Linked DNA regions of Alloacidobacterium dinghuense. The protein of the gene in region 1 interacts with the protein of each later gene in a pairwise test. Links are inferred from orthologs where the notes say so. Each region holds a gene or a part of one and is shown on either strand. Other genes may lie near its edges.

The links.
Region 2: the proteins of nusG (region 1) and rho interact in binary tests that used the Escherichia coli proteins (3 or more experiments, as listed by UniProt). The link is inferred for Alloacidobacterium dinghuense from one-to-one orthologs.

What each region holds. Positions count from the first base shown.
Region 1 is NZ_CP060394.1:5,395,376-5,398,147, forward strand. It holds nusG (transcription termination/antitermination protein NusG), read left to right. Parts: upstream 1-971; coding sequence 972-1,574; downstream 1,575-2,772. Other genes in the region: tuf (elongation factor Tu), read left to right, coding at 1-197; rpmG (50S ribosomal protein L33), read left to right, coding at 313-462; secE (preprotein translocase subunit SecE), read left to right, coding at 682-951; rplK (50S ribosomal protein L11), read left to right, coding at 1,639-2,079; rplA (50S ribosomal protein L1), read left to right, coding at 2,223-2,772. UniProt on the Escherichia coli protein: Part of the processive rRNA transcription and antitermination complex (rrnTAC). The complex forms an RNA-chaperone ring around the RNA exit tunnel of RNA polymerase (RNAP).
Region 2 is NZ_CP060394.1:112,324-119,536, reverse strand. Bases 1,784-4,701 are described here. They hold rho (transcription termination factor Rho), read left to right. Parts: upstream 1,784-2,576; coding sequence 2,577-3,827; downstream 3,828-4,701. Other genes in these bases: pstS (phosphate ABC transporter substrate-binding protein PstS), read left to right, coding at 4,381-4,701; H7849_RS00485 (YciI family protein), read right to left, coding at 3,943-4,290; H7849_RS00495 (DNA-directed RNA polymerase subunit omega), read left to right, coding at 2,239-2,460. Outside these bases: H7849_RS00505 (hypothetical protein), read left to right, coding at 1-178; H7849_RS00500 (isoaspartyl peptidase/L-asparaginase family protein), read left to right, coding at 602-1,675; more of pstS, read left to right, coding at 4,702-5,850; H7849_RS00475 (hypothetical protein), read right to left, coding at 5,853-6,410; H7849_RS00470 (alanyl-tRNA editing protein), read left to right, coding at 6,557-7,213. UniProt on the Escherichia coli protein: Facilitates transcription termination by a mechanism that involves Rho binding to the nascent RNA, activation of Rho's RNA-dependent ATPase activity, and release of the mRNA from the DNA template.

The DNA.
Region 1 (2,772 bases):
AGTTCTACTTCCGCACGACGGACGTGACCGGATCGGCGCATCTGCCGGCGGGTACGGAGATGGTGATGCCGGGCGACAACATTTCGCTCGAGATCGAGCTGCATACCCCGGTGGCGATGGAGAAGGGCCTGCGGTTTGCGATCCGCGAAGGCGGACGCACGGTAGGCGCCGGCACTATTACCGAGATCCTGCAGTAGGACTGGCCGTAAACGAAGTTCAGTGAGTCAGCGGAGTTGAGTTTCCGCTGACTACGGAAAGATTGAATTAGCGATTCCAGGGACGTGCTTCCCGGCAATCGGTTAGGATAAAGAGATGCGCGAAATTGTGACATTACAGTGTCCGGTGTGCAAGGAACGGAATTATTCGACGACGAAGAACAAAAAGACGACCACAGGCCGTCTCGAGTTCTCGAAGTTCTGCAAGCGTTGCCGCAAGCACACGGACCACAAAGAAACCAAGTAAGTATTTTGGTTGTTCAGGGCGCCCGAGAGGGCGCGATTGCCTGGACGGCCAGTCCCAGGGGCGTAAGCTCAACGGTTAAACTGTCGGTCTCCAAAACCGAACTTGGGGGTTCGAATCCCTCCGCCCCTGCCAGATTTGAATGCAGCCGCAACCGCTGCCGGGAAATGGTTGCCGCGGAACAGCGGGTAAGCTGTAGGCGTACAAGAAGGAAACAGCGTTATGGCGAAGGCAGCATTGGCAACCGGCGACTCCCCGCAGAAGAGCACTACAACCAGCCAGGTGACCGCGTACTGGACGCGCACGGCCGATTTCCTGAAGGATGTGCGCGGTGAGATGCGCAAAGTCGTCACGCCCTCGCGTTCTGAGGTGCAGGCGACAACCACGGTGGTGATCGTTACGGTTTTCGTCTTCGCGGCGTTCTTCTATGTAGTTGACTCGATTTTTGGTAGCGCGTTGAAGGCTCTGCTGCATTGGCTCGGTGGTCAGTAAGCATGTCAGAAGAAGGAATCATGGCGGAAGAAACCCACGACGAAAACACCGGCAACGATAATCCGGAACAGCTTGGCCCACCAGCCAGCGAGCGCTTCAAGTGGTACATCATCCACGCTTATTCGGGATTTGAGCGTAAAGTTCGCGAGTCGCTCGAAAGCCGCGTGCAGGCCTTCGGTCTGCAGAACAAAATCGGTCGTGTGATGATACCGACCGAACCCGTGACGGAGATCGTCAACGGCAAGAAGCGTACCGTCGAACGGGTCTTTTTGCCCGGCTATGTGCTGGTTGAGATGGATCTCGACAATGACCTGTGGCACGTGATCAAGAACACGCCGCGCGTCACGGGATTTCTCGGGACCGGTGATAAGCCAGTAGCTTTGAGCGAGCAGGAAGTCAGTTCGATCCTCTTCCGCACGGATATTTCGAAGGACAAGCCGCGCCTTAAGATCAAGTTCGAGAAGAACGAGTCCGTGCGGATCACCGAAGGACCGTTTGCGAACTTCAACGGTGTTGTGGACGAAGTCAACGAAGACCGTGAGACGCTCAAGGTGATGGTGACGATTTTTGGCCGCTCGACCCCGGTCGAGCTTGAATTCGGCAAGGTAGAAAAGATCGTTTAGCGAATTTGCAGTACGAGAATCTGGTTGAGCGAAAAGCTCGCCGTAAGGAAAGGTTTTAAAGGCAATGGCAGCTCCAACAAAGAAAGTACAAACTCAGGTCAAGCTCCAGATTGAAGCCGGTAAGGCCACACCAGCGCCTCCGGTCGGCCCCGCGCTCGGTCAGGCGCAGGTCAACATCATGGAATTCTGCAAGCAGTTCAACGCCCGTACGCAGAACAAGGAGATGGCTGGCCTGATCATCCCGGTCGTCATCACCGTCTATGTGGACCGCAGCTTCACCTTTGTTACCAAGACGCCTCCTGCAGCAGTGCTGCTCAAGAAGGCAGCGAACCTGGCCAAGGGTTCGGGGACGCCGAACAAGAACAAGGTCGGCAAGGTGACCGAGGCGCAGGTCCTCGACATCGCCAAGCAGAAGATGCCCGACCTGAACGCCGCTTCAGTCGAAGCCGCTGTGAAGAGCATCAAGGGCACGGCGCGCTCGATGGGGATTGAAGTCACGGCGTAAGGCCGGTTAGGCACATTTCCTGTAGGAAAAACGGGGAAATGTGTGGCATAATCAAAGATGCGTCTCAAGCGCCAGCTTGAAACGCAGTCAACAGCACCACGGCCAGCAGGCGGCATCGACTGTGCGGTGGGAGACGAGGATACATGGCAAAGAAGGTCAGCAAGAATATTGCGAAGGCGCGCGCGGCTGTCGAGAACCGCCCCTATTCGCTCCAGGATGCGGTTCCGCTCCTGCAGAAAGTCAAGTTTGCAAAGTTTGATGAGACGGTCGATCTGACCATGCGTCTCGGTGTCGATCCCAAGCATGCCGACCAGATGGTGCGCGGCACGGTTGTTCTGCCGCACGGCCTGGGCAAGACAAAAAAGGTTGCCGTCATTACTACCGGCGACCGCCAGCGCGATGCGGAAGCGGCGGGTGCGGACATTGTCGGCGGCGAAGAGCTGGTTGAGAAGATTCAGAAGGAAAGCTGGACGGATTTCGACGCCCTGATCGCGACGCCCGACATGATGAAGTCGGTCGGTCGCCTTGGTAAGGTGCTCGGTCCTCGCGGACTGATGCCGAATCCGAAGACGGGTACGGTAACCAGCGATGTCGCTGCGGCCGTAAAGGAGATCAAGGCCGGTAAGGTTGAGTTCCGTACCGACAAAACGGCTCTGGTGCACGTTCCGGTAGGCAAGCTTTCGTTCACGCCGG
Region 2 (7,213 bases), 5.3 Mb from region 1 along the record:
CGCCTCGGGCGCAACCGTAGGCTTTGTCGGAATCCTCGATCTCAACTTCGGCGGGCTGACCCCCATTGTTAGCGGACTGCAAAGCCCCCACGGAATGGGCTTCGTGAAAACCCGCAGCGACGAAAGAGAAGAGCGCGAAGAAGAGTGCGAAGACCGGCACGACCACGATGACCGCTAAACATCCCTGATCCGACATACCGCCTGCCATCCTGCCCCCTCTTAAGGGGCAGGATGAGCGGATGTCGGCATGCATAGCCTTCCGCTGGACTGATCCCAGAGAATGCCTTGTCAAGCGAAAAAACTGCTTGGATTTCCCTAACCAACTCATTCCAAAGAGGAAAATCCGCCCTTCAATTTGGCGTGTTTCCTGTGCCAGCCAGCTATAATAGAAATAGAAGCCAAGAAAGACCCGCCTTTGTCTGGGCGGGCTTTCCTATTTCGCCAGCAACTATTTAAGAATCAGATAAATACGCACAAACCAAGTGAATTCAAATAGATAGCGCCATCTCCAATAATCCCGTTTATTTCCATGAATTTACGGATGGGGGTAGGTGTGCCAGCTCCGGAATCTGCACAGAGGATCGGGCTCAAGCCATGTATCATGGCCACCATGCGCGAGCCAGCCTTTCTTATCTGCTCCTGTCTCTTAGCCCTTACCGCGACCGCCCAGCAGACCCATAAATGGGCAGTAGTCCTCCACGGAGGGGCAGGCGTCATCGAGCGCAAGAACATGGACCCGAAGACTGAGGCCGCCTACCGCGCAGATCTCGAAACAGCAATTCAGAAAGCCGCCGACACGCTCGACAAGGGTGGTTCAGCACTCGACGCGATCGAAGCAGCCATCCGCTACATGGAAGATGACCCGCTCTTCAACGCAGGTCGCGGAGCAGTCTTCAGCGCAGCCGGAAAGAACGAACTCGACGCCGCCATCATGGATGGGTCGAACCTCAAGGCCGGAGCCGTCGCCGATGTCACCCACACGCGCCACCCCATCACGCTCGCCCGCACCGTGATGGAAAAGTCGAAGCACGTCATGCTCATCGGCTCCCCCGCCGACGAATTCGCAGCCTCAAATGGCCTGGAGATGGTCGATCCCAGCTTCTTCTTCACCGAGCGCCGCTGGCAACAACTGGTCGAGGAACTGAAAAAAGAGGGCAAGCCGATCCCCCCACGACCTGCCGGAGCGCCGCCCGCCGCAATTGGAAAACCCAGCGCCGACCTGATGTTCCCCGTCGAATCGCCTGATGCCCACAAGTTCGGCACCGTCGGCGTCGTCGCCCTCGACAAGCAAGGCAATATCGCCGCCGGAACTTCAACCGGAGGCCTGACCGCCAAGATGTGGGGACGCGTCGGCGACTCGCCCATCATCGGTGCCGGAACCTACGCCGACAACAGCTCCTGCGCCGTCTCCGGCACGGGAACCGGCGAATACTTCATCCGCCTCACCGTCGCCCGGACCATCTGCGCCCTGGTCCAGTACAAAGGCATGGGTCTTCAGGAAGCCGCCGACGATGTCATCCAGCACCAACTTACTGATCTGAAGGGAGACGGCGGCATCATCGCCATCGACACCAAAGGCGACATGGTCTGGAGCTTCAACTCCCCCGGCATGTACCGCGCTCGCATCTCCGAAGGCGGAAAAGCTGAGATTGGCATGTACAAAGACGAAAAGTAACGAAAAGACAACAGGGATCAAGCGAACGCCTGATCCTTTGTCCACAGGGCGAGGCCGATTTGAATCATCAGGACGAGAATTTCTACCAATTAATGGAGGACGGACCCCGAAAATCTATGAAAAAAAATGTTGACCTTCTGGTACATCGGATTTAACTTCAAAAGTGCTGATTCGATGAAGAAGTGTTGGAAGTGATGCTCTAACTCAGTTTCGTACTCTGCCGTAATCTTTTTCATCCCAGATCCAAGCAGTTGTTTTGGTTTTGGCCCTCGGGGCGGCTTAATGTGTCATGTCGCCACGCGGGAGAAGGCGTTTGCGCCTGAAACTCAGCAGATTTTGTTGTAAACGTGGAGTGGAAACGATACCGCTCCACAAAAAAGCTGAAAAATTAGGTTAAAAAAATTGATCTAAGTCGCAGGTGGTTGCGTCTTAAGAGATGAGATTCCTAAGGAAAGCGGAACGAAATCAACCCTAATTCAGGGCGTTTCGATGACCGACGATCTACGGCCGGATTTATGAGCGCGAAGGATCGTGGAACTGTTTATGAATGAAGGAGAAATACAATGCGTTCTGATCTGATTTATGGGGCATTGACCCACGTTTCCAATCGCTACCAGCTGTGTCAGCTGGCTTCCAAAGCGACCCGTAAGCTGCACAAGCCGAATACGCGTGTGCAGGACACTACGAATGAAGTTATGGCTCGCTTCCGTTACCAGAACCCGGTAGCGGTCACCCCCATCGTTGAAGAGAAGGCAAAGGTTCAGCAGCAGCGCCGCGCAGCGTAAGCCGCGGCCTGCTGTGCAGGCCCTCCCCTCAGTAAAAACTGAAACATTCTGCCATACCAGAGATTCCTTCCATTCAAGAACGGCCTCCCTAAACAACCTACCCACCGCAGGTGACAATGACCATCTCCGAACTAAAAGAAAAAAACATCACAGAACTGAGCAAAATTGCCCGCCAGCTCGAAATTCCAGGCGCGAGCGGACTCCGCAAGCAAGACCTTATCTTCAAGATTCTACAGGCCCAAAGCGAAAAAGAGGGCCACATCTTTGCCGAGGGCGTATTGGAAATTCTGCCTGACGGCTACGGCTTCCTGCGCTCACCGGATTACAACTATCTGCCCGGTCCAGACGACATTTACGTTTCGCCATCCCAGATTCGCAAGTTCGACCTGAAGACTGGCGACACGATCAGCGGCAATGTGCGTCCGCCGCACGAGGGTGAAAAGTATTTTGCCCTGGTCAAAATCGAGGCGATTAACTTTGAGTCGCCGGAAGAGACGCGCAACAAGATCCTTTTTGACAACCTCACACCGCTGTATCCGCAGGAGCGCCTCAAAAGCGAGACCGTGCGTGACAACATCAGCGGGCGCGTGATGGATCTGCTCACTCCGGTTGGCAAGGGGCAGCGTGGATTGATCGTCGCTCCGCCGCGCACCGGCAAGACGATGCTGCTGCAGGCGATCGCCAACTCGATCACCTCGAACCATCCTGAGGTCGTCCTCATCGTCCTGCTGATCGATGAGCGTCCGGAAGAAGTGACGGACATGCAGCGCTCGGTAAAGGGTGAAGTGATCAGCTCGACATTCGATGAGCCGGCTGCTCGCCACGTCCAAGTGGCGGAAATGGTGATCGAAAAGGCGAAGCGCCTGGTCGAACACAAGCGCGATGTGGTGATCCTCCTCGACTCAATTACCCGTCTGGCGCGTGCTTACAACACGATCGTTCCTCCGTCGGGCAAGGTGCTCTCAGGCGGTGTTGATTCGAACGCCTTGCAGCGGCCGAAGCGCTTCTTTGGTGCGGCTCGCAACATTGAAGAAGGTGGCTCGCTCACGATCATTGCAACAGCCCTGGTTGACACTGGATCGCGCATGGACGAAGTGATCTTTGAAGAGTTCAAGGGCACCGGCAACATGGAAATCATCCTTGACCGCAAGCTGGTCGATAAGCGCGTCTTCCCGGCGATTGACATTCAGCGCTCGGGCACGCGTAAGGAAGAGCTGCTGATTCCCAAAGAGGATCTGAGCCGCATCTGGGTGCTGCGCAAGGTGCTCAATCCGTTGTCTCCGGTTGAGGCCATGGAGTTGCTCGTCGACAAGCTGGGGAAAACTCGGAACAACGCAGAGTTCCTCCTGAATATGAACTCGCTATAAACTGGATAAAAGTGAACGGAAGGGCGCGCCTGATAGCGCGCCCTTTCCACTTATATGCGAATAAACTTCAATTTTTCTAAGAGCTTGGCTGCCCGCTGCCCCTTCCAGGGATATGTCAATATTCCACTTTGAAGGTATCAAGCGTTGGCAAGAGGCAAGGATGAAGCTCTGTAATGAAATGCCCTGATTCGACGCTGGGGTTGGCATTGGCTACTGCGTTCGCTTCTTCGGCGTTTGGCGCCTCCAGAATGACCATGGCGACAAGTTCGCCGCCGTCTGTAATTGGTCCCGCGAAGAGAATCCGTCGGGCTTCCGTTTCACGACGAAGAAAAGCGAGATACCGCGGCATTAGGTCTTCATTGCCCTCAGTAATGTTCCATCGTGGACCCTTTTTTAGCAGACAAAGAAAATACGGCTTGAGGTTGCGCGGAATATCGGGGCGCCTTGGAGTGGATGAAGGCATGCTTTCATTATGGCGGATACCTGAACGGCTCTCCGCTACCGCTTCTTTTCACACAATTTCCGATAAGAATGAGGCAAGCTACTGAGGGCGATGAAAACTAGGCTCGCAAATTGGTCTACTCGCCGAAATTTGGCGTGGCAGTGGGCGCTGTCGGTGTGCGTTCTCTGCCTGCTCACTCCTTGTGCGCCTGCTGAGTCTGGTGCGGACGAAAGACTCCAAACAGTGCACACGATCTATGTGGATTCGTTTGGCGCGGGCGCCAATGCGCAGGCTGCTCGCAAGCGTGTGGTGGACAGGCTCGAGAAAGGCGGCATCCATGTCAGCGATAAGTCGGATGGCGCCGACGCCCTTCTGCACGGCAACGCCGTGATCTGGATGACGGGAACGATTTCAAACAATCTCCGTTCGAACAGCTCCAGGCAGACGATGTATCAGGGATATTTGTCAGTCGAGCTCACGGACTCAGCGAAGCGGACATTGTGGTCGTATCTGGCGACTCCGGGGCGATTTCGTACTTCGAACATTGTTGATGACCTAGCCGATCAGGTTGTCGCACGGCTTGAGCGGGAAATGAAGACAGGCATGGCGATCGCTTCGTTGCCTGCTAAGGCCACACCTGAACCCGGAGTTGCTCTGCACGGAGGTGGATCTACATTTCCGGCGCCTATCTATCTGAAGTGGTTCGAGTCCTTTCAACAAACGGCGGGCGGATTTCCGATTTCTTACGACACGATTGGCTCCGAGGCTGGATTAGAACGCTTACGCAATGGAAATCTCGATTTCGCGGCTTCAGACATCCGACCGGTTGAAAGTGCTCAGTCGGAGACCACTTATTTTCCTACCGTGGTCGGTGGAATCGTTCCTATCTATAACCTGCCGGATGCCGGCCACACACTCAATCTGACTCCCCAGGTACTGGCGGATATCTATATAGGTGTCATTCGCAAATGGAATGATCCGCGGATTCGCGAATCCAATAGTGGCGCACGTTTGCCGGATGCTGACATTGCCGTTGTGCACCGTTCTGACGGCAGTGGCACAACCTATGCGTGGACGAGTTACTTAGCGTCGGTAAGTCCTGGCTGGAAGAGCAAGGTGGGCGAGGGCGCCCGCGTCAAATGGCCCGTGGGCAGCGGAGTAGAGGGAAATGAAGGTGTGGCAGAGATGGTGGCGAAGACGCCGAATTCCATTGGATACGTTGAGATGACGTATGCCATCCAGCACCGGCTCAACTATGCCGCAGTGCGCAATCCCGCGGGACGGTTCATCAAGGCCGATCTAGCTAGTATCACAGCGGCTGCGGCGAAGTCGCATGTTACAGCAGAGAACCTTCGCCCTTCCCTTCTCGATTCCGAGGAGAAAGATGCCTACCCCATCAGTTCCTTTACGTGGATTGTAGTGCCGAAAACCGAAAGCGACGCACAGAAACGGGCCGCCATTGCCGGATTTCTGCGATGGATGTTGAGCATAGGACAGAAACAGTGCTCGTCGCTCGGATATGTGCCTCTGCCGCGTGAGGTGGTGGCTCAGGAATTGCAAGCCGTTGACGCTCTGAAATAACGTCAGTTGTTCTGCTCAACAAGGTGATCGCCGGAAAACTTCGGAATGCCGAAATGACCGCGCAGATGCAGCAGGTCAAGCGGACTAAGTGTGCCATTGATAGCAATCAGGTTGATACTGGTTGGGCTGGCCAACATTACTACCGCGCCTTCGACGTTGGTATGTTCGAAACGTATCCACACGTCAGTTCGCCCCAGATTACTCCGATCATGAACGGACTGCGCGGTTACCAGGTGCTTCCAACCGCGATCATGGTACTGCTGACGGACGGCTTCAAGGTTGCCGGGATCGTAGAGTCCCGGCAACGAAAACTTGTAGCAGTGCACTGAGATGCCGTTGAGTTTGGCAACAACGCGGCGCGTATTTTCATCGTCGATGAAGTTGTTGGCCAGAGCCAACATCGTGCGGTCAAAGGTGAAGTCAGTCCGGAAGGACGCACGCTGACCGACGGCATCCATGTTGTGGGGGATCCAATCGTCACTTTGCTGCGCACGGGCAGAGATGCAGGTGACGGTGAACGTAAGCACAAAAAGGGCGCAACTGAAGCGACGGGGAAACATAGACTACTTTTGATCAAACTCTGTTTTGAGAGAAAAGTCTTTGCTAATTCGAAATATTTCTTATGGAAGCCACAATACCGTCGGAATATTGACAGGGACCATGCACATCATTCGATAAACTATCTTTTAAGCGGTTTGCAGTGGTTATGAGTGAACGCCTCTATTATTCCGATTCTTTTCTGACAAACTTCTCCGCCCGCGTGGCAGATATCCGCGAGCTTTCCCGGACAGGAGGACAGTCTGTGTGGCAAGTGGCTCTGGATCGCACGGCCTTCTATCCGACCAGTGGTGGTCAGCCACACGATCAGGGAATGATTAGAGCGACTTCGCGCAACGGAGCAGCCTTAGAGATTCCGGTTATCGCGGTCGAAGAGGATGAGCAGGGCGGAGTTTGGCACCAGACATTGAAGCCGCTACTTGCCGGGACAGAGATTCAGGGGGAGGTTGACTGGGCCAGGCGCTTTGATCACATGCAGCAGCACTCGGGACAGCATCTGTTGTCGGCAATCTTTGCACGGGAAATGCAAGCGACCACTGCATCGTTCCATCTGGGCGAAGCATCATCGACGATTGATCTAGCGGTAGAAACGCTAGCCCATCACAGTCTCGAGCGCGTCGAGCGCATTGCAAACGAAGTAATTGGAGAAGATCGCGCTGTCACGATCTGGAACGTCGATCGTAGTGAAGCCGAGGCAATGCTGGCTGCAGGAAAGCTGCGTAAACTTCCTGAGCGCGGCGGGACAATCCGTCTGGTTGAGATCGCCGATTGCGATTTGAACGCGTGCGGAGGAACCCATGTGCGA